DNA from 4 places in the Pseudomonas sp. D4-21 genome. Region 2 is predicted to be linked to each of the others. Evidence: predicted binding sites of a transcription regulator. Region 2 holds the regulator's gene; each other region holds the start of a gene.
The links. The regulator FliA, encoded in region 2, starts transcription of late flagellar genes. The targets are predictions, from matches to a motif close to CTAAAGTTTNNNNNNNNNNNGCCGNTAA.
Positions count from the first base shown of each region.

Region 1: a site for FliA is predicted at 4,589-4,616, ahead of J3Q04_RS14515 (methyl-accepting chemotaxis protein). Genes of this name have one in related genera too.
Region 3: a site for FliA is predicted at 2,490-2,517, ahead of J3Q04_RS01125 (methyl-accepting chemotaxis protein). Genes of this name have one in related genera too.
Region 4: a site for FliA is predicted at 5,487-5,514, ahead of flgM (flagellar biosynthesis anti-sigma factor FlgM). Genes of this name have one in related genera too.

Region 1 is NZ_CP071664.1:3,265,826-3,273,856, forward strand. It holds gene J3Q04_RS14490 (ABC transporter substrate-binding protein) at 1-856, opposite strand, end outside; gene J3Q04_RS14495 (hypothetical protein) at 1,040-1,489, opposite strand; gene J3Q04_RS14500 (hypothetical protein) at 1,901-2,158, shown strand; gene J3Q04_RS14505 (hypothetical protein) at 2,258-2,488, shown strand; gene J3Q04_RS14510 (DUF2789 family protein) at 2,579-2,815, shown strand; gene J3Q04_RS14515 (methyl-accepting chemotaxis protein) at 2,902-4,509, opposite strand; gene J3Q04_RS14520 (TraR/DksA family transcriptional regulator) at 4,679-5,083, opposite strand; gene J3Q04_RS14525 (ABC transporter permease) at 5,410-6,432, opposite strand; gene J3Q04_RS14530 (sugar ABC transporter ATP-binding protein) at 6,521-8,031, opposite strand, start outside.
Region 2 is NZ_CP071664.1:3,947,098-3,955,128, forward strand. It holds gene J3Q04_RS17570 (protein-glutamate methylesterase/protein-glutamine glutaminase) at 1-946, opposite strand, end outside; gene J3Q04_RS17575 (chemotaxis protein CheA) at 995-3,244, opposite strand; gene J3Q04_RS17580 (protein phosphatase CheZ) at 3,275-4,060, opposite strand; gene J3Q04_RS17585 (chemotaxis response regulator CheY) at 4,079-4,450, opposite strand; gene fliA (RNA polymerase sigma factor FliA) at 4,618-5,361, opposite strand; gene fleN (flagellar synthesis regulator FleN) at 5,358-6,188, opposite strand; gene flhF (flagellar biosynthesis protein FlhF) at 6,305-7,654, opposite strand; gene flhA (flagellar biosynthesis protein FlhA) at 7,666-8,031, opposite strand, start outside.
Region 3 is NZ_CP071664.1:236,583-244,613, forward strand. It holds gene J3Q04_RS01110 (TonB-dependent siderophore receptor) at 1-784, opposite strand, end outside; gene J3Q04_RS01115 (FecR domain-containing protein) at 871-1,869, opposite strand; gene J3Q04_RS01120 (sigma-70 family RNA polymerase sigma factor) at 1,859-2,359, opposite strand; gene J3Q04_RS01125 (methyl-accepting chemotaxis protein) at 2,625-4,505, shown strand; gene J3Q04_RS01130 (SRPBCC family protein) at 4,702-5,166, opposite strand; gene J3Q04_RS01135 (amino acid adenylation domain-containing protein) at 5,198-8,031, opposite strand, start outside.
Region 4 is NZ_CP071664.1:1,485,136-1,493,166, reverse strand. It holds gene flgE (flagellar hook protein FlgE) at 1-751, opposite strand, end outside; gene flgD (flagellar hook assembly protein FlgD) at 780-1,502, opposite strand; gene flgC (flagellar basal body rod protein FlgC) at 1,518-1,961, opposite strand; gene flgB (flagellar basal body rod protein FlgB) at 1,965-2,372, opposite strand; gene cheR (protein-glutamate O-methyltransferase CheR) at 2,727-3,554, opposite strand; gene J3Q04_RS06635 (chemotaxis protein CheV) at 3,609-4,535, opposite strand; gene flgA (flagellar basal body P-ring formation chaperone FlgA) at 4,614-5,378, shown strand; gene flgM (flagellar biosynthesis anti-sigma factor FlgM) at 5,551-5,865, shown strand; gene J3Q04_RS06620 (flagella synthesis protein FlgN) at 5,914-6,381, shown strand; gene J3Q04_RS06615 (flagellar brake protein) at 6,474-7,220, shown strand; gene J3Q04_RS06610 (MFS transporter) at 7,289-8,031, opposite strand, start outside.

The DNA.
Region 1 (8,031 bases), 680 kb from region 2:
GGTCGACCTTGCTGAAGAACTCGGCAATGTCCGGGTGTTGTTTCTGGAACGGTACGGACACGCCAATGGACAACTTCGAAGCCAGGGACCGCGTCGGCCTGGGGTTGGGGTTGTCGGCATCGGTCAGGGTTTTCCAGGCCTCGGCATCGAATGGCGGCTCTTGCAACTGCACCAGTTTGAAACGCCCGAGCAGCGGCGTGGGCGACCAGTAGTAGAACAGGATCGGCTTGCCACGGCGAATCGACGAAGTGATCTCGGCATCGAGCGCGGCCCCTGAGCCGCTGCGAAAGTTCACATAGCTGTCGGAAAGACCGTAGGCCTTGAGCTTTTGCTTGTTGACCACCTCGGAAGTCCAACCGATGGGACTGTTGAGGAAGCGTCCCTTGCTGGGGCTTTCCGGGTCCTTGAACACGTGCTTGTAGCGCGCAAGGTCCTCGACGCTGCGCAAGTCCGGCGCCAGGGGCTTGATGCCCTTGGCAGGGTCGCCCTTGATGACGTATTCCGGCACCCACCAGCCTTCGGTCGCGCCCTTGACCGTATCGCCCAGGGCAACCACCTTGCCTTCGGCCTCGGCCTTGACCCACACCGGACTGCGACCTGCCCACTCCTCGCCGATCACTTGGATATCGTTATTGGCCAGGGCGGTTTCCAGGGTAATGGTGGTGCCCGGCAACGTGTCCGTCGGCAACCCGTAGCCCTTTTCGACAATGACCCTCAGGATATCGGTGATCAGGCTGCCGCTTTCCCAGTTCAGGTCGGCAAAGTGGATCGGCGTCGATGCAGCGGATGCCGGAAGGGGTGAAACCAACACAGCGAGGGTGGCCCAGGCAGCCAGCCACTGTCGAACTCGTTTCATGTTTGATACCTCATGCCGGATGCAGCAATAGCCGAACGGCGTGCGAAGCGAACGCAAGCCTGTGACTAGTTCAGTCAATTGACTGTAGCCAAGGTTCCAGCAGGAGCGTTTTAAAACTGTTACGAGTATAAAAAGAACAAAGGACATCAACCCGATTCGTCATCCAAGGATGAAAGCCGCTTCCTACTCGCTGGCCTTGAATGTCACAAGTTCACCCTTGCGCCATTTGGCAGCCTTGGCGGTGACTGCTTTCAACGTCTTGGTCAAACCTTCCTGCAACTGTTCGTTGGCGGCCAATACGGTCACTACGCTGTGCCCTTCCTTGAACAGGATGGCGTGGCCCTCGGCGGTCGTGACGAACGCGTAGTCACCCAGGCCATAGACCGTCAATTTGATTTCACGAAACCGGATTTCAAACTTGCCTCCCTCGCGACTGGGAAGTACCGCCGCGCGAAAATGGTCGCCAACCTTGAGTTCCAGCCGGGGTTTGTCATCGACGACCAATGCCGACTCGGTGTCGATTTCGGCAATATAGATACCTTCGGCGGTCTGCTCGGTGATATAGACAAACCGTGACTGGAATTGCTTGACCAGTTTTGCCCGCAGGTCGCCCAGTACAAATAACGCATGCATGTCGAGATTACTTACTGCCAAGGAAACATCCCCATCTTTAAACGGCCCACTCTTTGAGAATGGACCACGAGAACCCGCACGGCCCCATGGGCCTGTCATTGAATTCGAAAGTGAACGGTGCGCCCTGACCCAGGGCGGGAGAAGACTATAGGATCGCTACTCTCGCCGTCTTTCCCGGCGGTCGTCAGAGGCTGAAGGAAAACACCACTCTGAGCATCGGAAAAGGTGGGACTACTAACTTTAGGGAAATTTCTCACTTAGAAAAGCATTTTTCTGACATCGAGGCCAAAAAAAATTGCTTTAGATAGGCGCAACCGTACACACGGTGCTGCCGATTCTAGAGCAGCCGCTGACGCGCAGACTACTTAAAACAGCCGGCAATTCGTCGGTAACCATAGAAAAGGAATTCACATGGCTACGTTTCCAACCCTGATCCGCCCCGCCATCTCATGTGTCGCCCTGGCGCAGGACGCCACTCATGACGACGGTTACGCACCGATTGCATTGATCCAGCCCAGATACCGGGTCGTTCTTGCCGGCAAGTGTTTTTTTCATATCGAAGAAACCTCTACCGGGCGCGTAAGAGGTTTCCGCGCCGACCATAACGAAGCCTGCTATCTCGCCCGCACCCTCGAACAGAACCCTTCAACGGCAGGCGCCATGACTTAACTCAGCCGCCGACCGGCAACTGCTGCCATACTGCCTGCCCAGCGAGCGCCTCCATCGGCGGTGCTCGTACAACAATATGACTTGAAGGGAAGGCGCGACGTGACGGAACTAGACATCGGCGATTTTTTCATCCGCGGCGAAGCCAGAGAGGTAGAAGGCGAATTCCAAGCGGTCATCGTCATGCGCGCCAAAACCGCCGCCACTGCGGTCACCTATCACCAGGTAGAAAGGGATCGCTGGTTCAAGACGCCGGAACTTGCGGCCGAGGCCGCCAAGGAGTCAGCCCGGGCCCTGAAGCTCGCGGTGGACGAAGGTGCGCTGAAAGCCTGAAGCCAATCGAACTCCTGACGATTGCTCGCCTCAGATAGAGGGAAGCAACCGAGGCGCCATGACGGCGGTAGTCCAGAGGAGTCCTACAAAATGGAACAACCATCCCACGAACTCAGCACCCTGTTTGACCAACTTGGCCTGCCTTCGGACGGCAACGCCATCGATGATTTCATCATGGCGCACCCGCTGGATCCGAACACCAAGTTGGTCGATGCGCCTTTCTGGTCGAATCAGCAACAAGATCTGCTTCGCGAATGGTTGCTTGCCGACGGCGAAGAGGCGGTATTGGTGGATCAACTGAACGTACGCCTGCACGACGGTAAATAACCCCAGAACGGCAAGCAAGCTTTCGTGGCGAGGGAGCTTGCTCCCTCGCCACGAAAGCTTGCTCGTCATACAGGCTCCGTCGAGACTCAGCGCGGTTTCTCGGGCTTATAGCCCAGCCGCAACCCACCCCAATGACGTCCCTTGAGCATGATTGGCACCGACAGGTCATGCATCAGCTCGCCCGTGTCCCGCGTATAGGTTTGCAGCAACACCGGCTGTTGATGACTGCCGCAGCGGATCCCGGTGCGATCGGAGAACTTGCGCTTTGTGCGATTGTTCAGCGTGTCCACTTGCGGATCGCCGGTCAACGGCTGACAGAACGCATTGTTGTGAGTCGGCACGTAGCCCTGCTGAGTGCAGGCAATCGCGAAGACCAGCCCCTCATGCCGCGCCAGCAACGGTTCCTGGATCGCTGGCAGCACCTGGTCGGTGTAGCGGTCGAAACGGGTCTGGAACTTCGCCGGATGGGTATTGGGGATCGGTTGGTAGCTGCGATCGAACAGATCCTCCAGGCTGACGCGCCCCTGGTCGATATCCGCCTCGAACTGTGCGGCAATCCGGCTTGCCCCTTCCCGCGCCAAGTCATAGACCCGCTGGTGATAATCGTCCAGGCCCACCTCGGCCAGGCGCTCGCTGATGGTCTCGGCCTGGCCTTCCATCTGCACAGCGGCCTCGGCCAGGCGCTGGGTCTGCTGGTCGCTGATCGCCAGGTCACCGCGCATTTGCTCGATCGCATGAAACAGGCTATCGAGTTGTCCACGGTTAGTGTCGGTACCCTGGGCGATGGCGCTGACCTGGGTTTCGACACCGGCCGCAAGCCGCGCGATGTTTTCGAGGTGCTGGCCGGTGTGCTCGACTTGCTGCACACCGCTGTCCAGGTCACCGGCCAATTGGCGGATCTGCTCGACGACCTGCGCGGTGCGCTGCTGGATATCCGCGACCATCACGCCGACCTCGCCGGTCGCCGCGGCAGTGCGCCCGGCCAACCCACGCACCTCGTCGGCCACCACCGCAAAACCGCGACCATGTTCCCCGGCACGGGCCGCCTCGATCGCAGCGTTAAGGGCCAACAGGTTGGTCTGGCTGGCGATCGATTGAATCACCAGGGTCACCCGCTGGATTTCGTCGCTGCGCACGCTCAGCGCCTCGATGAGTTCGCGGCTTTCATTGGCGCGCTGACTGAGCTGATGCATTCGGCTGATGGATTCGACCAACTCGCTGCGCCCGGCGACACTGCTGCGATGGGCCTCGCTGGCCGCGCCCAGGGCCTCTTGACTGAGCTGCGAGGTGGCCTGCTCGGTCGCGATCATCGCTTCGGCGTTGCCAACGATCTGCGCCGCGGCCCCGAGCTGTGACTGGACCTTGCCCGCCAGCTGCTTGACCGAATAGGCAACGCCAGCGGCGGACAGTGCATTATGGCTGGTGGTGTAGGAAAGATCGCGGGTGAGCTCGGCCAGGCTGTCGCTTGCCGTCGGCACCGGTGTGCTGTTCAGCCGCGAGCGCAGGCGTGGCAACCAGACGATGAGCAGCGCCAGCGGCAACGCCAGGTACAACGACCAACCGCCCAAGGTCATGCCACACAGCAGCGAAACCAGCGCCAGGCTTTGCAGAGTCGGCGCAAGCCAGCGCGCTGTAACGCGCGCTACTGGCACCGAGGCCGACGCTGTCGCCGCCAGAGATCCTTCTGTCGCCATTTTCGTCACCCACTTTTCTCATTGTTATGGCCGCATTAAACGCCACTATCGAGCCATTATCCATGGTCCATTAGTCGTGTTTTCGGCAAAAAAACGAGAAGCGTGATGACCAAAAAGCAAAAAGACCGCAGCTTCGGATGAAGGGCTGCGATCTTTTTCGAAAACGGTATCAGGCCTGGCGCTGGTGCTTGTCGATCTGCTCGTGACGTTCCTGGGCTTCGATGCAGTATTTGGTGGTCGGACTGATCAACAGGCGCTTGAGGCCGATCGGCTCGCCGCTGTCGTCGCACCAGCCGAAGCTTTCGTCGTTGATACGGTCCAGGGCCTGCTCCAGTTGCGGCAGCATGCGCTGGTCGCGATCGATGGCGTTGACCAGCCAGGTGCGCTCTTCTTCTACGGAAGCTGCGTCCGCCGGGTCGGCCGGGCTGTCCAGGCTCTCAATGGCGATTCGGTTCTGTTCGATGCGCTCGTGGGTTTCGACTTTCATGTTCTGCAACAGCTTGGTGAAGTAAGCCAGTTGCTCGGCATTCATGTAGTCATCCGCCGGCATGGCCAGCAACTTTTCCTTTGTCATTGATTTCTCTATAAAAAAACGTGCATTAAGGCGAATTATGGAGCGTCCCGCATCAAGCAGCCACGCTCATCGGGAAGGCGCCGTTTATTCCAAGCGCCACCCGGCACTCAATTTACGAGGGGCGGCAGTCTAAGGCCGAGTCGGGGCGTCAGCAACCGAAAACATGGGGAAAATGTCCGACAACCGCTTCAAATGCTGTCTGACAGGCTTCTGCCGGCCGTCGGAGTGCGTTTATAACAAGAAATTCGCTGCGATGGCTGTATCAAGAAGACAAATGGCAACGCCACGCGGGTCAGGCGTGGCGCTTTGTCGCAACCTCAGGCATGTCAGCGTTTGAGTTTGCGCTTGTTGCGGTACTGATCGATCACCACCGCGACGACAATGATCAGACCCTTGATGATGTCCTGGATATAGGCATCGACACCGACAAAGGTAAAACCACTGGCCATTACCCCGAGGATCAGCGCACCGATCACCGTCCCGGTGATGCGCCCCACTCCACCGGCCAGGCTGGTGCCGCCAATGACCGCCGCGGCGATCGCGTCGAGCTCGTAAGACATGCCCATGCCGGCCTGCCCGGTCGCCGCCCGCGCCGAGGCCACGACGCCGGCCAAGCCCGCCAGCAGCCCCGCGATGCTGTAGACGATCACCAGGTGGCGCTTGACGTTGATGCCCGAGGTCCGCGCCGCCTGCATGTTGCCGCCGATGGCGTAGGTGTATTTACCGTACTTGGTGTAGCGCAAGGCGACGTGGAAGATCACCGCCACCACCAGGAAGATGATCACCGGCATAGCGCCATGACCGATGGCGGTGTACGAATCGGACAACATGCTCACCGGCTGGCCTTCGGTGTAATAACGCGCCAAGCCACGGGCCGAGACCATCATGCCGAGGGTGGCGATAAAAGGCGGGATGCCGGTAACGGCGATGATGCTGCCGTTGATCGCCCCCGCCAGCAGCCCCACGCCGAGGCCCGCCACCACCGGTATCCACACGGGCAGGTCCGTCAGGGAAGGAAACACCGCCCGGGAAAAATCCGAAGTCTGGGCCAGGCTCGCGGCAATCATCGCCGACAACGCCAGCACCGAACCTGACGACAAGTCGATGCCGGTGGTGATGATCACCTGGGTCACGCCGATGGCCAGCAGGCCGATGATCGACACTTGCAGGATCATCAGCACCAGGCGCTGGGAGTTCATCAGGAAACTCTGGTCGCGCATGATCCAGCCGAACAGCTCGAACACCAGGCCGATGCCGATCAGCACCAGGAAAATGCTCAGTTCCGTGGGCAGCCGCCGACGCGTCCTGGCCGGTGCGGCGGCGGGTTTGTTTTCCAATATCGCGTTCATAGCCAATCACCTTTTTTATCTGTGGCGAGGAAGCTTGCTCCCTCGCCACGGGATTATTGCTCGACGTTATTGATTCGCCCGGCAGGCATCAGGACAGGCCCGACGCCAGTTGCATGACTCGTTCCTGGGTGGCTTCGCTGCGGTCGAGGGTGCCCATCAGGTCGCCTTCGTGCATCACCATGACGCGGTCGCTCATGCCCAGCACCTCAGGCAGCTCCGAAGAAATCATGATGACCGCCATGCCTTCGCTGGCGAGGTAGGCAATGAGTCGGTAGATCTCGGCCTTGGCGCCGACATCGATGCCGCGGGTCGGTTCGTCGAGGATCAGGATGCGCGGGTTGGTCATCAGCCAGCGGGCCAGCAAGGCCTTCTGCTGGTTACCGCCGGATAGAGTGTCGATGCACTGCTCCAGGGACGGTGTCTTGACCCGCAGCTTCTTGCACATGTCCTCGCACAAGGCGCGCAGGGCTTTTTGCTGGATGAAACCGTTGCCGACGTAATGAGGCAGCACGGCCATTTCCATGTTTTCCAGCACCGACAAGCAGGGAAACAAGCCGCTGAGCTTGCGATCCTCGGTCAACAACGCGAAGCCCTTCTCGATCGCCATGTGCGGATCACTGATGTGGACCGGCTGGCCGTCCAGCAAGATTTCGCCGCCAGTGGCAGGGGTGACGCCGAAAATCGCCTCGGCGACGTTGGTCCGGCCCGAGCCCATCAACCCCGCGATGCCGAGGATTTCCCCGGCGTGCAGGTCGAACGACACCCCTTTGAAAATACCCGCCAGGCTCAAGTCCCGTACCGACAGGACCCGATCGCCGATTGGCTTGTCCCGCTCGGGGAACAATTGGCTCAATTCACGCCCGACCATCATCGAAATCAGGCTGTCGCCATCCATGCTGTCGGCCCGTTGCAGGCCGATGTAGGCGCCGTCGCGAAACACCGCCACTTCATCGGCGATGGCGAAGACTTCGTTCATTTTATGGGTGATGTAGATGATGCCCTTACCCTGGGCCTTGAGGTCGGCGATGATCGAGAACAAATGGGCGACTTCGGTCTCGGTGATGGCCGAAGTCGGTTCGTCCATGATCAGGATGTCGGAGTCATACGAGACGGCCTTGGCGATCTCCACCATCTGCCGTTCGGCAATGCTCAGGTTGCCCACCTGCTCCTCCGGGTCAAGCTTGATGCGCAAGCGCTCCAGCAACCGGGCGGTGCAGCGGTGCATTTCACCATGATCGATCATGTGCAGGCCGTTGAGCTGTTCGCGGCCGATCCAGATGTTTTCGGCGATGCTCATGTGGGGCATCAGGTTCAGTTCCTGGTGGATCATGGCGATCCCGGCCTGCAAGGCCGCCAGGGGGGTGTCGAAGGTCACCGGCTTGCCCCGCAGGCGCAGCTCGCCGGCGTCGGGCTGGTAGATGCCGGCGATGATCTTCATGAGCGTGGATTTGCCCGCACCGTTTTCCCCCATCAAGGCCAGCACCGAGCCGGGGCGTACCCGCAATTGCACGTCTGACAGGGCCACGACGCCAGGGAAGCCTTTGCTGACGTTGACGACCTCCAACAGGTACGGTTCGTCAGGTAATGCGTCCGGCCGGA
Region 2 (8,031 bases):
TGAGCACCACCGCCAGAACTTTGTCGCCGTAGGATTTCGCCGCGGAACCGAAGGTGATGTCTACGCAAGGCTTGTAGTTCAAGCGCTCATCGCCCGGCAGGATTTTCACCGCGCCACGGCCGTCGATCATCATCTGCTTGCCACCCGGTGCCAGCAGCGCCAGGCCTGGACGGAGGATGTCGCCATCCTCGGCTTCCTTGACGCTGATGCGGCACAGTTTGTCCAAACGTTCAGCGAACGCCTTGGTGAACGCGGCGGGCATGTGCTGGATCAACACGATCGGGGCCGGGAAGTTCGCTGGCAGCTGGGTCAAGACCCGTTGCAGCGCAACCGGGCCGCCCGTGGACGTGCCGATGGCGACCAGTTTGTAGGCCTTGCGCTTGGGCGCTGGCGACGACGGGCTGGCGGGCGCCGGGCGAGCGGGCGCCGGCGCAGGAGCACTGCGAACCGGCGCCGAACTGAAGCTGCTCGACGCAGAAGGCGCAGGCGTTGGTGCTGGCGCAGCAGCCGGCACTGACGCCGGTGCGCTGTAGGCACTGACGCGGCGGTTACTGCGGGAAATACTGTGGACCTTCTCACATAGCAACTGGCGGACCTTGTCCGGGTTGCGCGAGATGTCTTCAAAGTTCTTTGGCAGGAAGTCCACCGCCCCGGCATCCAGCGCATCGAGGGTGACTCGGGCGCCTTCATGGGTCAGGGACGAGAACATCAAAACCGGGGTCGGACAGCGTTGCATGATATGCCGCACTGCCGTGATGCCGTCCATCATCGGCATCTCGTAGTCCATGGTGATCACGTCCGGCTTGAGCGCCAGGGCCTGATCGATCGCCTCTTTGCCATTGGTCGCCGTACCGACGACCTGAATGCTCGTGTCCGCTGAAAGAATTTCCGAGACGCGGCGGCGGAAAAACCCCGAATCGTCCACCACCAGGACTTTAACTACCATAAACACTCCGTTAGACAAGGCGCGGCGTCGGGCCGCGCCCCTCCAGAATCAAATACGCCGAGCGGCGTAGCGCTTGAGCATGCTAGGCACATCGAGGATCAACGCGATGCGGCCGTCGCCGGTGATGGTGGCGCCGGACATGCCCGGGGTGCCCTGGAGCATCTTGCCCAACGGCTTGATGACCACTTCTTCCTGGCCCACCAACTGGTCGACGACGAAGCCGATCCGCTGGGTGCCCACCGAAAGGATCACCACATGGCCTTCGCCCTGCTCCACATGAGCGGCAGAGCTGACCAGCCAGCGCTTGAGGTAGAACAGCGGCAGTGCCTTGTCCCGTACGATGACCACTTCCTGGCCATCGACGACGTTGGTGCGCGACAGGTCGAGGTGGAAAATCTCGTTGACGTTGACCAGCGGGAAGGCGAACGCCTGGTTGCCCAGCATCACCATCAGGGTCGGCATGATCGCCAAGGTCAACGGGACCTTGATGACGATCTTCGAGCCCTGGCCCTTGGTCGAGTAAATGTTGATCGAACCGTTGAGCTGGGAAATCTTGGTTTTCACCACGTCCATGCCCACGCCACGACCCGACACATCGGAAATCTCGGTCTTGGTCGAGAAGCCCGGGGCGAAGATCAGGTTGTAGCACTCGGTGTCGCTCAGGCGATCGGCCGCGTCCTTGTCCATCACACCGCGTTTCACGGCAATGGAACGGAGCACGTTCGGGTCCATGCCCTTGCCGTCGTCGGAGATCGACAGCAGGATATGGTCGCCTTCCTGCTCGGCGGCCAGGATCACCTTGCCGCTGCGGACCTTGCCTGACGCTTCGCGCTCTTCCGGCGACTCGATGCCGTGGTCGACCGCGTTGCGCACCAAGTGGACCAGCGGGTCGGCCAGGGCCTCGACAAGGTTCTTGTCGAGGTCGGTCTCTTCACCCACCAGTTCCAGGTTGATTTCTTTCTTGAGCTGGCGAGCCAGGTCGCGAACCAGGCGCGGGAAGCGCCCGAAAACTTTCTTGATCGGCTGCATCCGGGTCTTCATGACCGCGGTTTGCAGGTCAGCCGTGACCACGTCGAGGTTCGACACGGCCTTGGACATGGCTTCGTCCTGGCTGTTGAGGCCCAGGCGCACCAGCCGGTTACGCACCAGCACCAGTTCGCCGACCATGTTCATGATCTCATCCAGCCGCGCGGTGTCGACGCGAACGGTGGTCTCGGCTTCGCTCGCCGGTTTTTCGGCGGGCGCGGCGGAAGGCGCGCGAGCCGGGGCTGGCGCCACTGCGGCGGCAGGCTTCGGGGTTTCGGCTTTCGGTTCCGGCGCCTTGGCGGCCGGCTTCGGCGCGGCCTTGGCGGCGGGTGCAGCCGTGGCGGCAGCGGCAGGCGCGGCGGCGGCCGTGCCGACTTCGCTGAACTTGCCCTTGCCATGCAGCTCGTCGAGCAGCGATTCGAATTCGTGGTCGCTGATCAAGTCGCTTCCGGCTGCCGCTGCCACTGGTTTGGCCGGGGTCGGCGCCGAAGCGATGGCCGAATCCAACGCGTCGACGGCAAAGTTGCCCTTGCCATGCAACTGGTCGAGCAAGGCTTCGAATTCGTCGTCGGTAATGTCGGAGTCATCCCCCGCTGCCTTTGGCGCAGCCGGGGCCGCCGGCGCTACGACCGCATCGGGGGCGAACTGGCCCTTGCCGTGCAGTTGGTCGAGCAGCGATTCGAACTCATCGTCGGTAATTTCATCGCTGGCAGCGGCATCGGCGGCTGGCGCAGCGGGCGCGGCCGGAGCCTCGGCTTCGGCCTTGACGGCGTTCAGCGAGTCCAGCAGCGATTCGAATTCATGATCGGTGATGTCGCCCGATTCTTGCGCAACCGGTTCTTCGACCACAGGCTCGGCAACGGGCATGGCCTCGTCAGCCGACTGCGGCTCGGCCAGGCGCGACAGCGCGGCGAGCAGCTCGGGGGTGGCCGGGGTGATCGGCGAGCGCTCGCGCACTTCGCTGAACATGCTGTTGACCGCATCCAGGGCCTCGAGCACCACGTCCATCAGTTCCGAGTCGACGCGACGCTCACCCTTGCGCAGGATGTCGAACACGTTCTCGGCAATGTGGCAGCACTCCACCAGCTCATTAAGCTGGAGGAAGCCGGCGCCTCCTTTTACAGTGTGGAAACCGCGAAAAATTGCATTGAGCAGATCCGCATCATCAGGTCGGCTTTCCAGCTCGACCAGCTGTTCGGATAGTTGCTCTAGAATCTCGCCGGCCTCAACCAGGAAATCCTGAAGGATCTCTTCATCGGCGCCGAAGCTCATTAATGGCTGCTCCTAAAATAGGGCTAAAACTTAGAATCCAAGGCTGGACAGCAAATCGTCCACATCGTCCTGACCGGACACAACGTCTTCTCTTTTATCGGCATGAATCTGCGGACCTTCACCCTGAGAGAGATGTTTTTGTGGATCTTTTTCAGCGAGCATCGCTTCACGGTCGTGTTCGATGCCGGCAAAGCGGTCGACCTGGCTTGCCATCAACACCAGTTTGAGCAAATTGCTTTCCACTTCGGTGACCAGTTGGGTCACACGCTTGATCACCTGGCCGGTCAGGTCCTGGTAGTCCTGGGCCAGCAGAATGTCGTTGAGGTTGCTGGCCACGGCGCGATTCTCGGCGCTGCTGCGCGCCAGGAAACCGTCAACCCGACGGGCCAGCTCCCGGAACTCCTCGGCGCCCACTTCGCGACGCATGAACCGTCCCCAATCGGTGCTCAACGCCTGGGCTTCCTCGCTCAGGCCGTTGACCAGGGGCGTTGCGCTTTCCACCAGGTCCATGGTGCGGTTCGCTGCGGCTTCGGTCAGCTTGACCACATAACCCAGGCGCTCGGTGGCGTCGGTGATCTGCGAGACTTCCTCGGCCTGCGGCATGTTCGGATCGATCTGGAAATTGACGATCGCGCTGTGCAGTTCACGGGTGAGCTTGCCGACTTCCTGGTACAGACCGCGATCACGGGTCTGGTTGAGCTCATGAATCATTTGAACCGCATCGCCGAAGCGGCCCTTTTCAAGGCTGTCTACCAGTTCGCGGGCATGTTTTTTCAGGGTCGATTCGAAATCGCCCATTGAAGATTCGTTGTCCATAGCTCCCCCGTGGCGCCGTTAACCGATGCGTTCGAAGATTTTTTCGATCTTCTCTTTCAACGCCTGGGCCGTGAAGGGTTTGACCACATAGCCGTTCACACCGGCCTGGGCCGCTTCGATGATCTGCTCGCGCTTGGCTTCGGCAGTGACCATCAGCACCGGGAGGTGCTTGAGTTTTTCGTCGGCGCGCACGTGGCGCAGCAAGTCGATACCGGTCATGCCAGGCATGTTCCAGTCAGTCACCAGAAAGTCGATGCTCCCGCTGTTGAGGACCGGAATGGCGGTTGTGCCATCGTCGGCCTCGACCGTGTTGGTGAACCCGAGGTCACGCAACAGGTTTTTTATGATCCGCCGCATCGTTGAGAAGTCATCAACGATGAGGATTTTCATGTTCTTGTCCAATTCGACCTCCAAGCAGTCTTAAACGCGCCCAGCACCTGGACGCGCCATTTCAATCAATCCGGCACAACACTCGACAACGGTATGGAGCACAACGGATGGAGACTGGCCCGGCATACGCCATGCCAGCCCCGCTCGCAGCGTCCCCACACTGCTCGTCAGCGCGCTCGCCACTCCCCCAAACGCCCCCGCAAGCGGGCCGCGCACTGGCTATGTAACTGGCTGACCCGCGATTCGCTGACCCCCAGGACCTCACCGATTTCCTTGAGGTTCAGCTCTTCGTCGTAGTACAGCGCCAAGACCAGTCGCTCACGCTCCGGCAAATTGGCAATCGCATCCGCCAGGGCGCTCTGGAAACGTTCATCTTCCAGGTCGCGCGACGGCTCCATGTGAGCACTCGCGCCGTCCTCGTGCAGCCCTTCGTGTTCGCCGTCCTGCAACAGGTCGTCGAAACTGAACAGGCGACTGCCCAAGGTATCGTTCAAAATCCCGTAATAATCATCGAGACTCAACTGGAGTTCGGCCGCAACTTCGTGATCTTTAGCGTCTCGCCCGGTTTTCGCTTCAATCGCACGAATCGCGTCGCTGACCATGCGGGTGTTGCGATGCACCGAACGCGGCGCCCAGTCGCCCTTGCGGACCTCATCGAGCATCGCCCCGCGGATACGGATACCGGCGTATGTCTCGAAACTGGCGCCCTTGCTCGCGTCGTATTTATTCGACACTTCGAGCAGGCCGATCATGCCCGCCTGGATCAAGTCCTCGACCTGGACACTGGCCGGCAAACGCGCCAGCAAGTGGTAGGCGATGCGCTTGACCAGTGGCGCGTAACGCTCGATCAATTCGTACTGGGCGTCCCGTGCCGATTTTTTGTAGAGATGGTTGTAACCGCTGGCTGTCATAACACGGGCCCTGCTGTTTGTTGCACGAGACGCTCGACGAAAAATTCCAGATGCCCACGTGGGTTGGCCGGCAGCGGCCAGGTGTCGACCTTCTGGGCGATCGCCTTGAACGCCAGGGCGCATTTGGAACGAGGAAAAGCTTCATAAACGGCACGTTGCTTCTGGACAGCCTTGCGTACGCTTTCGTCGTAAGGCACTGCGCCGACGTATTGCAGGGCGACGTCCAGGAAGCGATCCGTGACCTTGGTCAACTTGGCGAACAGGTTGCGTCCTTCCTGTGGGCTTTGGGCCATGTTGGCCAGGACGCGAAAGCGGTTCATGCCATAGTCGCGGTTAAGCAGTTTGATCAGCGCGTAGGCGTCGGTGATCGACGTCGGTTCGTCGCAGACCACCAGCAACACTTCCTGGGCGGCGCGCACGAAACTGACCACCGAGTCACCAATACCGGCAGCCGTGTCAATCACCAGCACATCGAGGTTGTCACCGATGTCGCTGAAGGCCTGGATCAGGCCGGCGTGCTGCGCCGGGGTCAGGTGAACCATGCTCTGGGTGCCGGAGGCGGCCGGCACGATGCGAATCCCGCCGGGGCCTTGCAACAGCACGTCGCGCAATTCACAGCGCCCTTCGATCACGTCCGCCAGCGTGCGCTTGGGTGTGAGCCCCAGCAGCACGTCGACGTTCGCCAGGCCCAGGTCGGCGTCCAGCAGCATGACCCGTCGGCCAAGCTCTGCCAGAGCCAGGGACAAGTTCACTGACACGTTAGTCTTCCCGACGCCACCTTTGCCGCCGGTCACCGCGATCACCTGTACGGGATGCATGCTGCCCATGTTCGTTCTTTACCTTGTCTTACTTAGACGGAGGCCACATTACTGGCTGCGCGTTCACATACGGAACAATGCATGGCAGACCATCGATGTAGGTACAAAAAATATTCATGAATACCTCAGCCAACCTGCTTGGTCGGGCTGTGGTAGATATCAGCGAACATGTCAGCCATGGCTTCTTCGCTGGGTTCTTCCTGCATTTGCACACTCACGGCACGACTGACCAGTTGATGACGGCGCGGCAGATGCAAATCATCCGGGATCCGCGGCCCGTCGGTCAGGTAGGCCACCGGTAGTTCATGACCGATCGCCAGGCTCAACACCTCGCCCAGGCTTGCCGTTTCGTCCAGCTTAGTCAGGATGCAGCCGGCCAGCCCGCAGCGTTTGTAACTGTGGTATGCGGCGGTTAGAACCTGTTTCTGGCTGGTGGTTGCCAACACGAGATAATTTTTTGACTTGATGCCACGCCCGGCCAGGCTTTCCAGCTGCATGCGCAGGGCCGGATCGCTGGCTTGCAGGCCGGCGGTGTCGATCAGTACGACGCGCTTGCGCATCAGCGGTTCCAGCGCCTGGGCCAGGGATTGGCCCGGATCCACATGGGTCACCGACACATTGAGGATCCGGCCCAAGGTCTTGAGTTGCTCCTGGGCACCGATGCGGAAACTGTCCATGCTCACCAGGGCGATACTCTGGGCGCCGTACTTGAGTACATAACGGGCCGCGAGCTTGGCCAGAGTGGTGGTCTTGCCCATGCCGGCCGGGCCGACCATGGCGATTACTCCGCCCTCTTCCAGTGGCTCGACTTCCGGCGTGGCGATCATCCGCGCCAGGTGCGCCAGCAGCATGCGCCAGGCCTGGCGAGGCTCGTCGATGTCGCTGATCAATGCCAGCAGGTCGCGCGCCAGCGGGCCGGACAGGCCAATGCGTTGCAGGCGACGCCACAGGTTGGCCTGGGCCGGACGGCTGCCTTGCAGTTGGTTCCAGGCCAGCGAGCCGAGCTGGACTTCCATCAGCTCGCGCAGGCTGTTGAGTTCGAAGCGCATCGAGTCCAGGGCACGGGGATCAACGCCCGCGGCTGCGGCAACGGGTGCCGGTGCCGGACGACGCGGTTCGGCCGGCGTCGGCTCGATCAGCGGTTCGGCAGCGGTCAGCGGCAGGCCTGCGGTCAGTGGCTGGCCGGCGAACAATTGACGATTGGTGCCCGCGCTGGCCGAGCCTTCGCTGCTGCGCAGGCTCAACTCGGCCTGGGCGCTGGCGATGCGCGACTGAGTCTTGCGCAGCTCGTCCTCGAGCTCCATGTTCGGAACGCGAGGGGCCAGCGCCGACAATTTGTAGTCCAGGGCTGCCGTCAGCTCGACACCGCCGGCGATACGACGGTTGCCGATGATGGCTGCTTCAGCGCCCAGCTCGTCACGAACCAGTTTCATGGCCTGACGCATATCGGCGGCGAAAAAACGCTTCACTTGCATAAACCACTACCTCAGCCGTTGGGCCCTACTGTCGCAACGATGGTCACTTGCTTGTTGTCCGGTATTTCCTGGTACGCCAGCACATGCAGCCCCGGGACCGCGAGGCGCCCGAACCGCGAAAGCATCGCGCGAATCGGACCGGCCACCAGCAGGATCACCGGTTGGCCTTGCATCTCTTGCCGCTGGGCTGCTTCGATCAGCGAACGCTGCAGCTTCTCGGCCATGCTTGGCTCCAGCAGAACACCCTCTTCCGAGCCTTGTCCTGCCTTCTGCAGACTATTGAGCAATATCTGTTCCAACCTTGGTTCCAGAGTGATCACAGGCAGCTCAGACTCAGTGCCTACAATGCTTTGGACGATTGCGCGGGATACGCCGAC
Region 3 (8,031 bases), 1.9 Mb from region 2:
CCTTGAGGATGTCGACGCGCTCGAGAAAGTACGGGTCGACCTGCATGGAACTGTAGGTGCCGCTGTCGCCCATGGACTTGAGGCCGTCGAGGTAGATGTTATCCACCGAGCCGTCGTTGAAGCCGCGCATGGCCACGTAATCGTAGCGATGGGTCGCACCGTAGGGGTTGGTCAGCACGCCGGGGGTGTAGCGCATCGCCTGGGATACGGTCTGCGCGCCCTGGTCGTCCATTTGCTCGCGCGTCACCACCGATACGCTTTGTGAAGTCTCTCGCAGGGCGGTACTGGTCTTGGTCGCGACTTGGCTGTGGGTGGCGTTGTAGCCCGCCATGCTGCCCAAGGCGTTACCCAGGGCGAAGGCCTTGACGTCAGTGGTCGGCAGCGCCAGTGCACTGTCCCCGGCCTGGGCCTGCAACACGTAGCCGCTGCCTTCCTGGCCGACCGCAATCAGCCCCGAACCGCTGAGCAACTGGTCCAAGGCCTGGTCCGCCGAGTAGTCACCTTTGAGCCCAGGCGACTGGCGGCCAGCGGTTTGCTCGGGGGTGCTCGCCAGGGTAATCCCGGCCTGGCGCGCGAACTGATTCAGCACCTCGTTCAACGGGCCTGCCGCGATGTTGTAGCTCTGACGGCTGGCCGTGACGCCGTCCTGCGCGGCGACAGCGAGCATCGGCACGGCGCTGACGCCCAGCGCGGTGCTCAGCAGTGCGGCGTGGACGGCTTGGCGCAAAGGGCTGGTTTGCGAGGAACAGCCGAAGGAGGTCTTGAGGGTTACGCGCTCAGTCATTTTGGGTTTCCGTTGGAGTCGCTGAAGGCAGATAAGCGTTGCTTACTGTCCTAGCCGGACGCCCTCGCAAAACCCGCCAAAAAAAATCAGGCCGCACGTTCCACCGTGACCCACCAGCGGGTTCGATAATGCAGCTGCACGGGCAGCGTGCGGGGGAGCACGGCCAGCATCTTGTCGATGTCATCCAGGCGGAAGACTCCGGACAAGCGCAGGTCCGCGGCCGAGGCGGCGCATCTCAGACAGCCCCGGCGGTAGCGGCCGACCTCGCTGAGGAAGTCTTCCAGGCGCATGTTGCGCGTCACGATCAAGCCGTCCGCCCAGGCGCCGGCGTCCATGTCCAGGGGCGGCGCCAGGGTCGCTGTCGATGAACTGACGAGGTAGCTTTGCCCTGCCTCCACGTGGATCGGCGCGCCCTCGCTGTTGCGATGTGAGCGAATGGCGACCCGGCCGCTGGTGACGCTCAGGCGCGTGCAGCCGCTGTCCTGGCGCACGACGAAGCGCCCTTCCAGTCCTTCGAACAGACCCTCTCGGCTTTTCACCAGCAGCGGGCGTCCTGGGTCTCGGCCACAGGTGACCATGATTTCGCCGCGGGTCAACGTGATCAGACGCTGGCTGGCGGTATAGTCGAGGTCGGCGGCGCTGCGGGTGTTGAGTTCAAGTCGTGTACCGTCCGGCAATTGGAAACCGCGTCGTTCGCCCGTGGCAGTGGCGAAGTCGGCACGCCACGGCTGCCAGCCTAGGTCCTTGCCCAGCCATGCGGCGGCGCCCACCACGGCGACGCCGGACAACAATTTCAGGGCCTGGCGTCGACCGAGGCGCTGGGCGCTGGCCTCCAGGGTGTCGAGGGCAATATGAGCACTGGGCACGGCGCGCAGGTTGGAGGTGAGTTCGCTGTGCAGCGATTGCACCCGTTGCCAAGCCAATTCGTGATCGTGATGGGCGATGCGCCAGGCGTCGCACTGTTGGCGAAGGATCGGATTGGCGGCATGGTTGCGCAGGCGCAGCAGCCAATGGATCGCTTGCTTGACCACCAGTTGCGAAGGACCTCGACCGCGCGATGGCGGGTCGATCGGCTCAATCTTCATAGCGCAGCACGTAGCAGTGGTACAGCGCATCGGCGACGTACCGCTCCACCGACCGTAGCGAGATGCCCATTTGCTCGGCGATCTGCTTGTGGGTCATGCCGTCACACTGTGCAAGCAGGAACGCCCTGCGTACTTTCGGCTTGAGGCCGTCGAGCATGCGGGAAATGCCCTCCAACAGTTCGAGGATCAGGGCTTGGGCTTCGGCACTTGGGATCTGGGCCTGCGGCAGATGCGCGATGGTTTCGAGGTAGGCGCGTTCGATTTCTTCCCGGCGCCAGTGATCGATCACCAAGCCCTGCGCGATGGTGCGCAGGAAGGCGCGCGGTGCCGTGAGTTCCAGGCGTTCGGTGCGTTGCAGCAGGCGCACGAAGGTGTCCTGGGCCAGGTCAGCCGCATCGGCGGCGTTGCCCAGTCGGTGGCGCAGCCATGTATGGAGCCAGCCGTGATGGCTGCAATAAAGCGCCTGTACTGCTAACTGGGGGGAGGACATGAGCGCAATAGCCTGATATCACAAATGATAATAGGTCGCATTGTCATAAGCGTTCATCAAATTTGCAACCACCGTTCGACGCAGGCTGTGTGATGTTGGCAATCATCTCGTCGGACAATTGAACAAGGGCCTAATCTTTTCCACGGGTTGGCCGACAGAAGGGTATGCGTGCACCAAAATGGAGCGGATCCAATCTCCAGCTCTTGCGGCTACATGGAACTGCCAACCGGAATGCACCCCCATCCCCTGCATAAGAAGTCCCTCCATGAATCTTAAGTTCAGCCACAAAATCCTCTTGGCCGCCTCAGGTGTGGTGGTGTTGGCTTTTGCCCTGTTCACGCTCTACAACGATTACCTGCAACGCAATACCATCGGTCGCAGCCTGGAATCCTCCATCGAGCAATCCGGTGACCTGACGGCCAGCAGCATCCAGAACTGGATGAGCGGGCGGGTGCTGGTGTTGGAAAACCTGGCTCAGAACATCGCACACCAAGGGGCGAGCGCCGATTTGCCTGGGCTCGTGGACCAGCCGGCGTTGACCTCGAACTTCCAGTTCACCTACGTGGGCCAGAACACCGGCGTGTTCACTCAACGACCTGACGCGAAGATGCCCGACGGTTACGACCCGCGTCAGCGCCCTTGGTACAAACAGGCCGTGGCCGCCGATAAAACCATGCTGACCCCACCCTACGCGGCGGCAGTGGGCGGCCTGGTGGTGACCATTGCCCTGCCGGTCAAGCACAACGGTGAATTGTTGGGCGTGGTGGGTGGTGACCTGAGCCTGGAAACCCTCGTGAAAATCATCAACTCCGTGGACTTTGGCGGGATCGGTCATGCGTTTTTGGTCAGTGGCGACGGCCAGGTCATCGTCAGCCCGGACAAAGACCATGTAATGAAAAACCTCAAGGACATCTACCCCGGCACCCCTGTGCGTATCGGCAAGGGCATCCAGGAAGTCGAGCTGAACGGGGAGGACCGCATCCTTTCGTTCACCCCGGTGGCAGGTTTGCCGGGCGCCGAGTGGTATATCGGCCTGTCGATCGACAAGGCCAAGGCCTACGCACCGCTGAGCCATTTCCGTACGTCTGCGTTGATTGCGATGTTCATTGCAGTGGCTGCGATTGCGTTGCTGCTGAGTCTGCTCATCCAGGTGTTGATGCGCCCGCTCACCACTATGGGCCGCGCCATGCAGGACATCGCCCAGGGTGAAGGCGACCTGACCCGGCGTCTCGTGGTGCAGGGCAAGGACGAATTCGCGGTATTGGGAGGGTCGTTCAACCAGTTCGTGGAACGTATCCACGCGTCGATCGCCGAAGTGTCTTCCGCCACGCGTCAGGTGCATGACCTGTCGCAACGGGTGATGACATCTTCCAACGCCTCCCTGGTTGGATCGGATGAGCAGAGCGCGCGCACCAATAGCGTGGCCGCCGCGATCAATCAGTTGGGCGCCGCGACCCAGGAAATCGCCCGTAACGCCGCCGATGCCTCGCAACACGCCAGTGGCGCCAGCGAGCAAGCGGACGATGGTCGTCAGGTGGTGGAAAAAACCATCCAGGCCATGACCGAGCTGTCACAGAAAATCAGCCTGTCGTGCACCCAGATCGAAACCCTGAACGCCAGCACCGACAACATCGGGCACATCCTGGACGTGATCAAGGGCATCTCCCAGCAAACCAACTTGCTAGCCTTGAACGCCGCCATCGAAGCGGCCCGTGCCGGTGAAGCCGGACGTGGTTTTGCGGTGGTGGCCGATGAAGTGCGCAACCTGGCGCACCGCACCCAGGAGTCGGCTGAAGAGATTCACAAGATGATCACCTCGCTGCAAGTCGGCTCCCGTGAAGCGGTGACCACGATGAACGCGAGCCAGGCTTCCAGCGAGGAGAGCGTGGAAGTGGCGAACCAGGCCGGCTTGCGCTTGGTCAGCGTGACCCAGCGCATCGGCGAAATCGACGGCATGAACCAATCCGTGGCCGCCGCGACCGAGCAACAGACAGCCGTGGTGGAGACCCTCAACATGGACGTCACGCACATCAATACGTTGAACCAGCAAAGCGTCGCCAACCTCAACGAAACCCTGAAGGATTGCGATGCCTTGTCGCAGCAGGCCAATCGATTGAAGCAACTGGTGGACAGCTTCAAGATCTGACGGACCCGATCCCCCGTGGCGAGGGAGCTTGCTCCCGCTGGCCTGCGCAGCAGGCCCCTGCAAGCCTGCAGGCGGACCGCGTTGGCTGGCTTTACGCCTGCTGCGCAGCCGAGCGGGAGCAAGCTCCCTCGCCACGGGTGTGGGTTGTCTGGGCTGATGCCATCGCGAGCAGGCTCGCTCCCACAGGGTTTTTTGGTCAGGCGAACATCTTCACCACATTTCCCATCGCCTCATCGGCGAACCCTTGCAGGAAATCCCTGAACCCTTCCCGTGTGTGCACCTCGGTGTGGTCGGCGATGATGGTCCAGGTGGCGCGGCAGCGGCTGTCTCCCAGGGGCTCGACGCGCATCGCCGCCCAGAGGTTGTCGATGCCGAGGGTGTTGTAGATCAGCGTCCAGGTCATGTGCATGGCCTGGTCATCGCGGCTGTTGAGTTGCTCCACCACCAGGTTTTGTCCGTCGCGGAAGAATTTCTTGCGCAGCGAACGCACGCCGTCGCCAGTCATTTCGATGTATTCAAGGGCTGGAATAAAGCGGTTGAACCCGCCGAAGTCGCCCACCACTTCCCAGACGCGCGCGGCGTCGGCGGGCACTTGCACCGAGGTTTCGACATGGCAGGCTTGAGGGTTCTTGATCAGGGTGTCGGGTTGAAAAGCACTCATGGTCTTGCTCCTTGCGTGGTGTTGGGTTGCTTCAGATGAAATCGATGGCCTTGAGGTAATCAGCACCGCGGCGCAGCAGGGCCGGGGACTTTTCCGGGTAACGGGTGCCCATCTGCCTCACGCCGGACCGGGCGTTGTCATGGCGGATCAGGGAGATGTCGCCGATGTCCTCTTCGAAGCCGTTGAGGTAGAAACCCAGCACGCCGAACAGCGCGTTGTCGGTATCGACCCGCGCCAGCTGCTGTTGCCAGTCCGCGACACTGACCAGCGCGAATTCCCGGCCACTGTCGCGGAACGACGCCACATAGGCGTCCCAGCTCAAGGGTTCGGGGTTGTGCAGGTTGAACACGGCCTGGTTGGGTTGGTAACGGCTGGCGTGGAAGGCGATGAAACGGGCCAGGAAGTCCACCGGCATCAGGTCGAAATTGAGCGACAGATCCGGCACCTGGCCGAGCTGGATCGATCCCTTGAGCATCAGCATCAAGCGGTTCTTGTGGGGCTGGCAGACCCCGGTCTGGCTGTTGAAGCTGATGTTGCCGGGACGGAACAGATTGACCCGGACGCCAAGGTCCCGGGCCCGTTGCAGAATCCGCTCGCCGACCCATTTGGACAGGTTGTAGCCATTCTTGATGTAGATCGGCGGTGTCCTTGCTGCTGGCTGCTCCAGCACCTGCCCATTAGCGTCCAGGGTGCTGGAGGCCGACAGCGTCGAGACGAAGTTGAAGATTTTCTTGCTGCGCCCTTCGCACAGCCGCAGGCATTCGAAGATGGGCTCGACGTTGTCCCGCGCCAGGGACTCGTAGTCGAGCACGTGATTGACATGGGCGGCGTTGTGCACCAACGCGCCGAACGTGCTGTCGATCCGCTGGTAGGTGTCGTCCGGCAAGCCCAGTTGTGGCTGGGTGATGTCGGCGGCGTAGACGCTGACACGGCTCAGGTCCAGATGCTCCAGGCGATTTTCCCGCAGGGCCTGGGCGAACCGCTGGGCCGCGCTTTGCCCGCCGGATTCACGCACCAGGCACGCCACTTCCGTGGCCCCCCACGCCAGCAACGCTTCGACGATATGCACGCCGAGAAAACTGTTGGCGCCGGTCACGACCACTTTATGCACATCACCGCTCTGGCTGATGGGCAGTGGAGCGAGGTTGAGTTCGGCTTCGGCGTCGATGAAAGCCTGGGGGCTCAGCGAGGGTGCATCGCTCTGGTCGGGGGCATCGAGCAACTTCGCCAAGGTGATCAGCGTCGGTGCTTCAATGAAGCGGTTGATCGACAGGCTGCGACCGAACGTCTGCCTGAGACTCAACAGCAGCTGCGAAAGCAGGATCGAATGCCCGCCAAGGTTGAAAAAACTCTCGTCGGTGGCGATGTCCTCGGCTGGCAACTGCAGCAGCTCGGCCCATAGCTGTCGGAGCTGGGTTTGCAATGCATTTTGTGGCTGGCGCCCTTGAGCTCCTGCCTGGACCGATCCCGCCGACGCCAGCAATGCCCGGCGATCGACCTTGCCGTTGCTGGTGTAAGGCAGGCTGGGCAGCTCTACATAGGCCGCCGGGTGCATGTAGCTCGGCAGCGAATCCTGCACATGCTGGCGCAAGGCGTTGAGGGCCGCGCCGGGTCGATCGTCCACGGGGTTCGCCAGGAACGCCAGGATCCGCCGGCGCTCGTCGACCCCCACCGCCACCTGGCGAAACACTTGGCTGTCGCGCAGGCAATGCTCGATCTCCTCGGGCTCGACCCGAAAGCCGCGGATCTTGACCTGGTTGTCGCGGCGGCCGCACAGCTCGATCCCGTCGTCGGTCCACTGGCCGATATCCCCCGTGCGATAGACCCGCAGCGCTTGCTCGTTGGGCAGCGTCAGGTCGAGATAACGGCTGCTGGTCAGCACTGGATCGTTCAGGTACCCCAGGCCGACTCCAGGCCCTGCGATGTACAGCTCGCCGGGTGTGCCCTGGGGCACCGGTTGCAAATGTTCGTCGAGGATGAGCACGCGGGCATTGCCGATGGGTATACCGAGGTTGCGGTTGTTATCGCCCACGGCGAATTGCCGCGTGGTGGCCAATACCGTGGTTTCCGTCGGGCCGTAGATATTGTGAAACCGGCACTGCGGCGCCAGTCGCTCGATCACGTACGGCTCGCAGACGTCCCCGCCAGTGATCAGGTGCACCAGCCCCAATGACGCCTCCAGCGGCATGACGCTCAACAGCGCGGGCGGCAGGAAGGCATGGCTGACGCGCTGTTCACGCATCAACGACTCCAGTCGCTGCGGGTCGCGGCGCTGATCCTCGCTGGGCACCACCAGCACTCCGCCTTGGATGAAGGTCGGCAAGATGTCCAGCAACGATGCGTCGAAGTTGATGGTGGAAAACTGCAACGCTCGGCTGTCGCGCCGCAGCTCGACATGATCTGCGTACCAGGCGCAGAAATGGCTGAGGTTGCGGTGGCTGAGCAGGACCCCCTTGGGCTGGCCGGTGGTGCCGGAGGTGTAGATCGCCACGGCTGGTTCGTCGGCATTCACCACGCGGCGAATCGTCGAGGCCGGGAAGCCAGGCTTGGACGAAGATAGCCGATGGACATTCAGCATCGGCGTCGGGCTATCGCCCAGGTCGCTGTCGCCATCGTGCAACAAGAGATCGGCCTTGGCGTTGTCGAGGATGAACCGCCGGCGTTGCGCCGGGTGTTGCGGGTCCAGCGGCAGGTACACCGCCCCGCACCCCAGCACCGCAAGAATTGCAGCATACAGCTGCGCGGATTTGGGCAGGCACACGGCGATCACCCGTGGATGATCGGTTGCTCTTCCCAGGCTTGCCGTTATGGCCTCCTGCAACCGCAACACCCAATTGCGCAAGGTCCTGTAGTCGATGAGCTGAC
Region 4 (8,031 bases), 2.5 Mb from region 2:
TGGTCAACTTGCCGCTCGAATCGAAGTTCATGGTCGAAGGAACAGGCGCGGTCGCACCGGTCGTGGTCGGCAAGCTGCCATTGAGGTTACGACCATCGATCAAGGTATAGACGTTCCAGGTATTGGAGCCTGTCTTGACCATGTATTGGTCCATCGAGTGCTGGTTACCCTGGGTGTCGTAGATCGGGGTGGTGAACTGCTTGGTAAAGGTCGCCGTGTCAGCCGGGTTGAACGCGGCAGTGATCGGCGTCGCCGTCGAGTTCAGGTTGATGGTCGACGAAACCAGGCTGGTGGCTTGCGGCGGCAGGTTCGAGGTGTCGATGCGCAGGTCGGTCAGGATACCGTTGAGGATCTTGCCGTTGGCATCCACGCCATAGCCCTGCAAACGAGCCGTGCCATCGCTGTTGGTGACGTAGCCTTCCTTGTCGGTCTTGAAAGTACCGGCACGGGTGTAGCTCAGGGAGCCGTCGTTGCTCAGGACAAAGAAGCCCTGGCCCTGGATCCCCATGTCCAGCACGTTGCCGGTGTTGTTCACGTCACCCTGGCCGAACTGCTGGGAAACGTTGGCCAGGCGCACGCCGTTGCCGACGGTCTTGCTGCCCGAACCCAGCTTGGTGGCCGAGTAGACGTCTTCGAATTCCGCGCGGGACGATTTGAAACCGGTGGTCGCCACGTTGGCGATGTTGTTGCCGGTCACGTCCAGCTGTTTGTTGGCTGCATAGAGACCGCTAAGGCCGATGTTGAAAGACATGTTGACTCCTTTTGCCGGTTAGTCGGCTCTACATACCAATAGTTTGTACTTTGGACAGGGCGATGCTGCCCAGCCCGGCCAGGTTGAGCATCAGCTCACCGCCCGTCTGGCTGATCGTCACGCTGCTGACCGTGGCCGGCAGGTTGGTGATCAGCGACGTGGCCTTGCCATCGATGGTGGTCGAGGCCGCGAAGGTGTACGTGCCCGACTCTACCGTCGTGCCCGCGTCGTTCTTGCCGTCCCAGATGAAGGCAGAGTTGCCCGACTTCTGGCTGCCCAGGTCGATGGTGCGGACGGTCTTGCCATCCTTGTCCATGATCTTGACGGTGAGGGAGGACACCGCCGCCGGAACCACCACGGTGCCGTTGAGGCTCTTGGAGGTGTCGACCACGGCCTTGTCACCCGGAGCGATCACCGAGCGGCCGACCAGGGACGAAGCCTGCAACGCTTGTGACGAGTTGTAGTTGCCGGCAATGCCGCTCACGGTTTCGTTGAGCGTGGTGATGCCTTCCAGGCTGCTGAATTGCGCCAGTTGGGCCACGAACTCACCGTTGTCCTGGGGTTCCAGCGGGTTCTGGTTTTTCAGCTGGGTCACGAGCAGTTGCAGGAACGCATCCTTGCCCAATTCCTGGTTGCCACTCGCCGCATTGGTCGCCGCACCCAGGCCATCGGCCTTGGTATTGGTCTTGACCGAGGAGTTGGCCAGAATCTCGTTGAGGCTCAAACCGCCTGTTGTATTGGTGACGCTCATATGAATCGCCCCTTATCACTGACCGAGGGTCAGGACCTTCTGCATCATGGTTTTGGCGGTGTTCATCATTTCGACGTTGGTCTGGAACGAACGACTGGCGGAAATCATGTCGGCCATTTCTTCGACGACGTTGACGTTCGGGTAATAGACATAACCCTTGGCGTCCGCGGCCGGATGGTTTGGCTCGTAACGTGCTTCGAGGTTGCTCTGGTCTTCAACGACGCCGAGCACCTGTACGCCCTGCCCCGCCGCGTCCTGGTCCTGGAACAGCGAATCGCTGCCGCCGGATTGGCCACCCTGGAACATGGTGGCGAACACCGGGTGACGGGCGCGGTAGGTCTGGTCGATGCTTGACGAAACGGTCTCGGCGTTGGCGATGTTACTGGCGACGGTGTTCAGGCGAGTGGTCTGGGCACTCATGGCACTGCCGGCGATGTTGAAAACGCTCGCGATCGACATGACTTACTCTCCACGCAGGGCCGATACCAGCCCTTTGAATTTACTGTTGAGCAGGGTGAAGCTGGCCTGGAAGTTCACGGAGTTTTCCGCGTAGTTGGACTGTTCCAGTTGAGCGTCCACGGTGTTCTGGTCGACCGAGGGCTGCATCGGCGTGCGATACATCAACGATTCGTCGCCGCTGCCTACGCCTTCGGCTTCGATATGACGGCTGTTGGTCATGTTCAAGGCGAAGTGGCCGTTCTTGGTCTTCTCGTTCTGCTCGGCGAGTACCTTGGAAAAGTCCAGGTCACGGGCCTTGTAGTTCGGCGTGTCGGCGTTGGCGATGTTGTTGGCCAGGACTTCGGCACGCTGGGCGCGGAAGCTCAGGGCCTGTTCGTGGATACCGAGCGCTTTATCGAAGCTGATGCTCATGTCGGAAACCTTTGGGTGACCAGAATGTACGTACGAAGGCTTTAGCAAGCGCCGTGCCACTTTCCGAAAGCCCGTAAACCGGGGCTTTGCGGGCAACGGCAAAGCGGCAATGCCAGAAAAGCGGCAATCGGTTTCCGCCGGATGCCGCTTTTCTGCCGCTTTCATCCAGGCAAAGGAAATCAAAATGTGGGAGCGAGCTTGCTCGCGATGGCGGTCTGTCAGTCAACGTTGATGTCGTCTGCAATACCGCTATCGCGAGCAAGCTCGCTCCCACAGGGGACAGTGGTGATTGAATATGAGCACGCAAAAAAAAACGGGAGCCCCTAGGGACTCCCGTTCTACCATCCAAGCCAATCACTTCGCCTGGTAAATGATCCCCGGGCTGCACTGGACCATCTGGTAATGGTCCGGCAAGCCGTTCAACGCCTCGGATGCACCCAGGAACAGATAACCACCCGGTTTCAGGGTGCTGTGGATGCGCGTCAGGATGTCCTTCTTCACCTCAGCGGAAAAGTAGATCAACACGTTGCGGCAGAACACGATGTCGAACTTGCCCAGGCTGGCGTAACTGTCCAGCAAGTTGAACGAGCGAAACTCCACGCGGCTCTTGATGGGCGCCTTGACCACCCATTTGCCCGGTCCCTTGGCGTCGAAATAACGTTGCAGGCGATCGGGCGACAGGCCGCGGCCGATGGCCAGGCTGTCGTACTCGCCGGTCTTGCAGTTGTTGAGCATGGTCCCGGACAGGTCGGTGGCGACGATCTGCACGCCGCCTTTCAACTGGCCAATGTTGGTGCGCTCGAACTCATCAATGGACATCGACAAGGAATAAGGTTCCTGCCCCGACGAACAGGCCGCCGACCAGATCCGCAGGCGCTGGCCCGGGCTGGCCTTGATGGCCGCCGGCAATACCTTGTTCTTCAATACCTCAAAGGGATAGGTGTCACGAAACCACAGGGTTTCGTTGGTGGTCATGGCGTCCACGACCATCTCGCGCAAGCCACTGCGCGGCTGGGTCTGGATACGCTGAACCAACTCGCCCAATGACTTGATGCCCTGTTGTTCCATCAACTTATTGAGACGGCTCGACACCAGGTACTGCTTGTTTTCACCAAGCAAGATGCCACAGGCTTTTTCCAGGAAGACCCGGAACTGTTCGAAATCCAAATTACCCGTAGACAAAATACCGCCTCTTTTCACTGTATTGACTTGCCGGGCGCACAACGCGCCCGACCTTTAGCCTGCTGACTTGATTCGCTCGACGACTCGGGAAGCGAGGTCATCGGGCCGGAACTTGGCCAGGAAGTCATCGGCGCCGACCTTCTTGACCATTGCCTGGTTGAACACCCCAGACAACGAAGTATGCAAGATGATGTGCAGCTTTTGCATGCGCGGGTCGCTGCGGATTTCCGATGTCAGCGTGTAGCCGTCCATCTCCGGCATCTCGATGTCGGAGATCATCATCAGGAACTCCTCTTCCGGCTTCTTGCCTTCGTCGACCAGGTTGCGCAGGTAATCCAGCGCTTGCCGCCCATCGTTCAGCGCAATCACTTCGACGCCGACCGTTTGCAGGCAACGTGTGACCTGCTTACGGGCCACCGAGGAATCGTCGACGGTCAGCACCCGCAGGGAAACCGCCTTGTGCTGGGTCTCGGCATCTATCACGCCAACGGAAATCGTTTCCGGGGTCGGCGCCACTTCGGCGAGGATTTTCTCCACGTCGATGATTTCCACCAACTGGTTATCGACCCGGGTCACCGCCGTGAGGTAGTGGTCGCGGCCGGTCCCCTTGGGTGGTGGATGGATCTCTTCCCAGTTCATGTTGACGATGCGCTCCACCGATCGCACCAGGAACCCTTGGGTCTTGGTGTTGTACTCGGTGATGATCACAAACGGATTGCTCTGGTCCAGCAGTCGGCCGGAACCGGTCGCCATCGCCAGGTCGAGAATCGGGATGGTCGCTCCCCGGATATTCGCCACACCGCACACGACGGGACTGGATTTCGGCATCAGGGTCAGCTTGGGGCATTGCAGCACCTCGCGAACCTTGAACACGTTGATCCCATACAATTGTCGGCCGTCGAGACGGAACAACAACAGCTCCAGGCGATTCTGACCCACCAGCTGTGTGCGCTGGTTTACCGAATCCATCACTCCCGCCATGCCCTGACTCCTACCTAACGCTAATGTGTCCGACGCGCATTCATCACTAAACGGCACGGGGCTTGCTATTGAACCGGCATGAACGCACAAACGACATTTTCTCGACGCCTGACCACTCACTGCCGCCACTGGCTCGGTGCACTGCTGGCTGCCTGCCTGCTCGCTTCGGGCGGTCCTGCCCTTGGTGCCGCTGCGGTAACCTTGCCTGATCTCCTTATCGGCGTCACTCAGGGCTTTCTTGAGTTCACCGTAGAAGACTATCTGGCAACCAGTCAAACCGAAGGTCGCTACGAGATTGAAGTCAACCAGCTCGACCCGCGCCTGCGGATGCCGATGTGCGACAAGGAATTGACTGCCTCGCTGGAGAGCCCGGCCAGGCCCCTGGGCCGCGTCACGGTGAAGGTTCGTTGCGATAGCGCCGCGCCCTGGACGGTGTTCGTGCCCGCTCAAGTGCGCCTGTACCGGGAAATTGTCACCACCACTCGCCCACTCAAGCGGGCCGGGATCGTCGAGCCGCAGGACGTGGTGCTGCGTGAGCGCGACGTCAGCCAGATCAGCCAGGGTTTCCTGACGTCCGTCGATGAGGCCATTGGGCAGAAACTTGTCCGACCAATGGTCGCCGACCAGGTGGTGACCCAGGTGCATCTGGAACAGGCCGAGGTGGTTCGCAAGGGCGACCAGGTGGTCATCACCGCTCGCAGCGGCACCCTGGCCGTGCGGATGCCCGGCGAGGCCCTGGCCAACGGTGGCATGCGCGAACAGATTCGGGTGAAAAACCTCAATTCCCAACGGGTCATCAAGGCACAGGTGATAGCGCCTGGCCAGGTGGAAGTGGCTATGTAAGAGGCTGTAAGGAGGGTAGACAGGCTGGCGCTTGACCTCGGTGTTCCCTAGACTGTGCCTTGTACGAAGGCAAGCGCGGACGTGCGCTCGTTCATTTGAAAAATGAGCCTAAAGTTTTTTTGGGGATGGCCGAAAACATGGCAAGCGTCCAAATACCCAGAGGTTTTTTACCATGGTCATCGATTTCAATCGTTTAAACAGCTCCTCGCCCCTGACAGGCACTGCGCGCACCAGCGCCAGCAAGGAAACCGTCGAAACCGACAAATCCAAGCCAGCCGACCAGGCCGCCACTGTCAGCAACGGGGAATCGGTACACCTCAGCAATGAGGCTCAACAGTTGCAGAAGGTCACTGACAAGCTGCGCGATCAACCTGTCGTCGACAACGCCCGCGTGGCCGCGTTGAAAGCAGCAATCGCCGATGGCAGCTATCAAGTCGACAGCAACCGTGTAGCCAGCAAGCTGCTCAACTTCGAAGCCCAGCGCTAGGCCCCCGCCTGCGCCAGGCTTTTGGACGCTTAAGACCCAAGGCCAGCCATGCACGACACTCATTTATTGCAACTGATCATCGACGACTTTGCTCCAGCGCAACAATTGTTGGAGCTGTTGCAGACCGAAGCCCTGGCATTGCACGGGCGGGACATGCCCCTGCTGGAAAATATTCTGGCGCAAAAGCAGGCATTGATCATTTTGCTCGACCAGCATGGCCGCAAGCGCAGCGAAATCCTCGCCAGCCTCAACCTGCCCGCCGATAACAGTGGCCTTGAGCAATTGGCCAGCCAATCGTCGATCGGCGATCAGCTGTTGTCGCAAAGCGCCGTGCTCAACGACCTGCTCAACCAGTGCCAGGCCGCCAATGCTCGAAACGGCCAGTCTATCCTGATGCAACAGGCCGCCACCGCCAATCAGTTGCGTATTCTCAATGGCGGCGAAATCCCGACGCTCTATGACGCTCGCGGCTCGACCGCGAAAATGGTCAAGCACCGCCCGCTCAGCCAGGCATGAAGCGAACGATGCCGGAGCACTATCAACGCGCGATACATGCTGGCAAAATGCTGGCTCTTTGTAGTCGTATTTTGCCTGGAGATTGACCCACCGTGTTCAATGCCTCAAACGCGGATGATGCTCCGCAGCCGCCCAAGGTCCTCGCCACCCCTCTGGAAATCTCCGGCAGTCTGCGGATGCTGCAAGACAGTCACGACCCGCTGATCATCACCTTCCACGAGCGCAGCCAGCGGTTCCAAAGTTACCTGGTGGATGTCGATCGCGAAACCAACACCATCGCCCTGGACGAAATGATTCCTCGGGACGGTGAACGTTTCTTACTGGCCGGCGAGCCGTTTCGCGTCGAGGGTTTCCATGACGGCGTGCGCATCGCGTGGGAGGGCAACGGCCCATTGACCATTCAGGAATCGAGCGATGGCCGCTGCTATCGCGGCGCCTTGCCTGAAGAAGTGGTTTATCACCAGCGCCGCAACGCCTTCCGGGCCGCATTGAAACTGGCGCAACTGGTGAACGTGGAGTTGGGTGGCGACAAGCTCAAATCACCGGTGAATGGCAAGCTGCTGGATATTTCCGCAACCGGCTGCAAGCTGCGCTTCGATGGCGATATCACTGAACGGCTGCAGCTGGGCCAGGTTTACGAACGCTTCATCGCCGCCCTACCGTTTGGCAGCATGACCGCGCCGGTGGAGCTGCGCTACCTGCATTTCGAAGAGCGGATCAACACCACGTTCGCAGGCGTGCGCTTCCATAACATCAGCGGCCTGGTACAACGCCAGGTGGAACGCTTCGTGTATCAATTGCAGCGTGAAGCCCGTCGGTTCGATAAAGACGACTTCTGATTTCCGGCGCGCTATAAAAAAACGGGCAATCCCTTTGCAAGGATTGCCCGTTTTTTTTTATGCCGGTCTCAGGGCCTGGCCTGGGTGAAATCGGACGGTGGCAGTTCGTCGTCGGCGCCTTCGGTGACCGGCTCCAATTCAGGTTGAGGCTCGGGCTCGACGTCCGGATTGGGCGAGGCCTGCATCTGCTCCTGCACCACTTGCTCGTCGACCCGCGGATCGAGGCACGCCACCAAGGGTGAACTGGTCATGTTGTCCGGCATGGCCACGTGATGCAGCGGCGCGTCGTCGACCTGGTGCAGGTTGGTGACCGCTTTCGGCCGGATCCGCCATACCAGCAGCAACGCAAACAGGGCAAAAAAGCCATAGAGCATCTGGCTGCCGTACAGCTTCATCAGCACCCCGGCCACCAACGGGCCGATGCTGGCGCCCACGCCGTAGGTCACTAGCAGCATCGCGGTGAGCGACACCCGGCGATCACCCTCGACGTGGTCATTGGAAAACGCGACCGCCAGCGGGTACAGGCAAAACTGCACCAACGAACAGCAGAAACCGGCGATGAACAATACTTCCAGCGGCGCCTTCGACAGGATGGCCAGCGGCAAGGCACACACCACCAGGGCCAGTGCGAAGCAGCGGATCAACAGGGCCCGATCGTAACGATCCGACAGCCAACCCAGCGGCCATTGCACCAGCAGGCCGGCAAAGATGCAGCAGCCCATGAACAAGCCGACCTGCTCGGTACTCAGGCCCTGCTGGGAGGCGTACAGCGGTGCCAGGCCGTAGAAGGAGCCGACGATCAGCCCGGAGC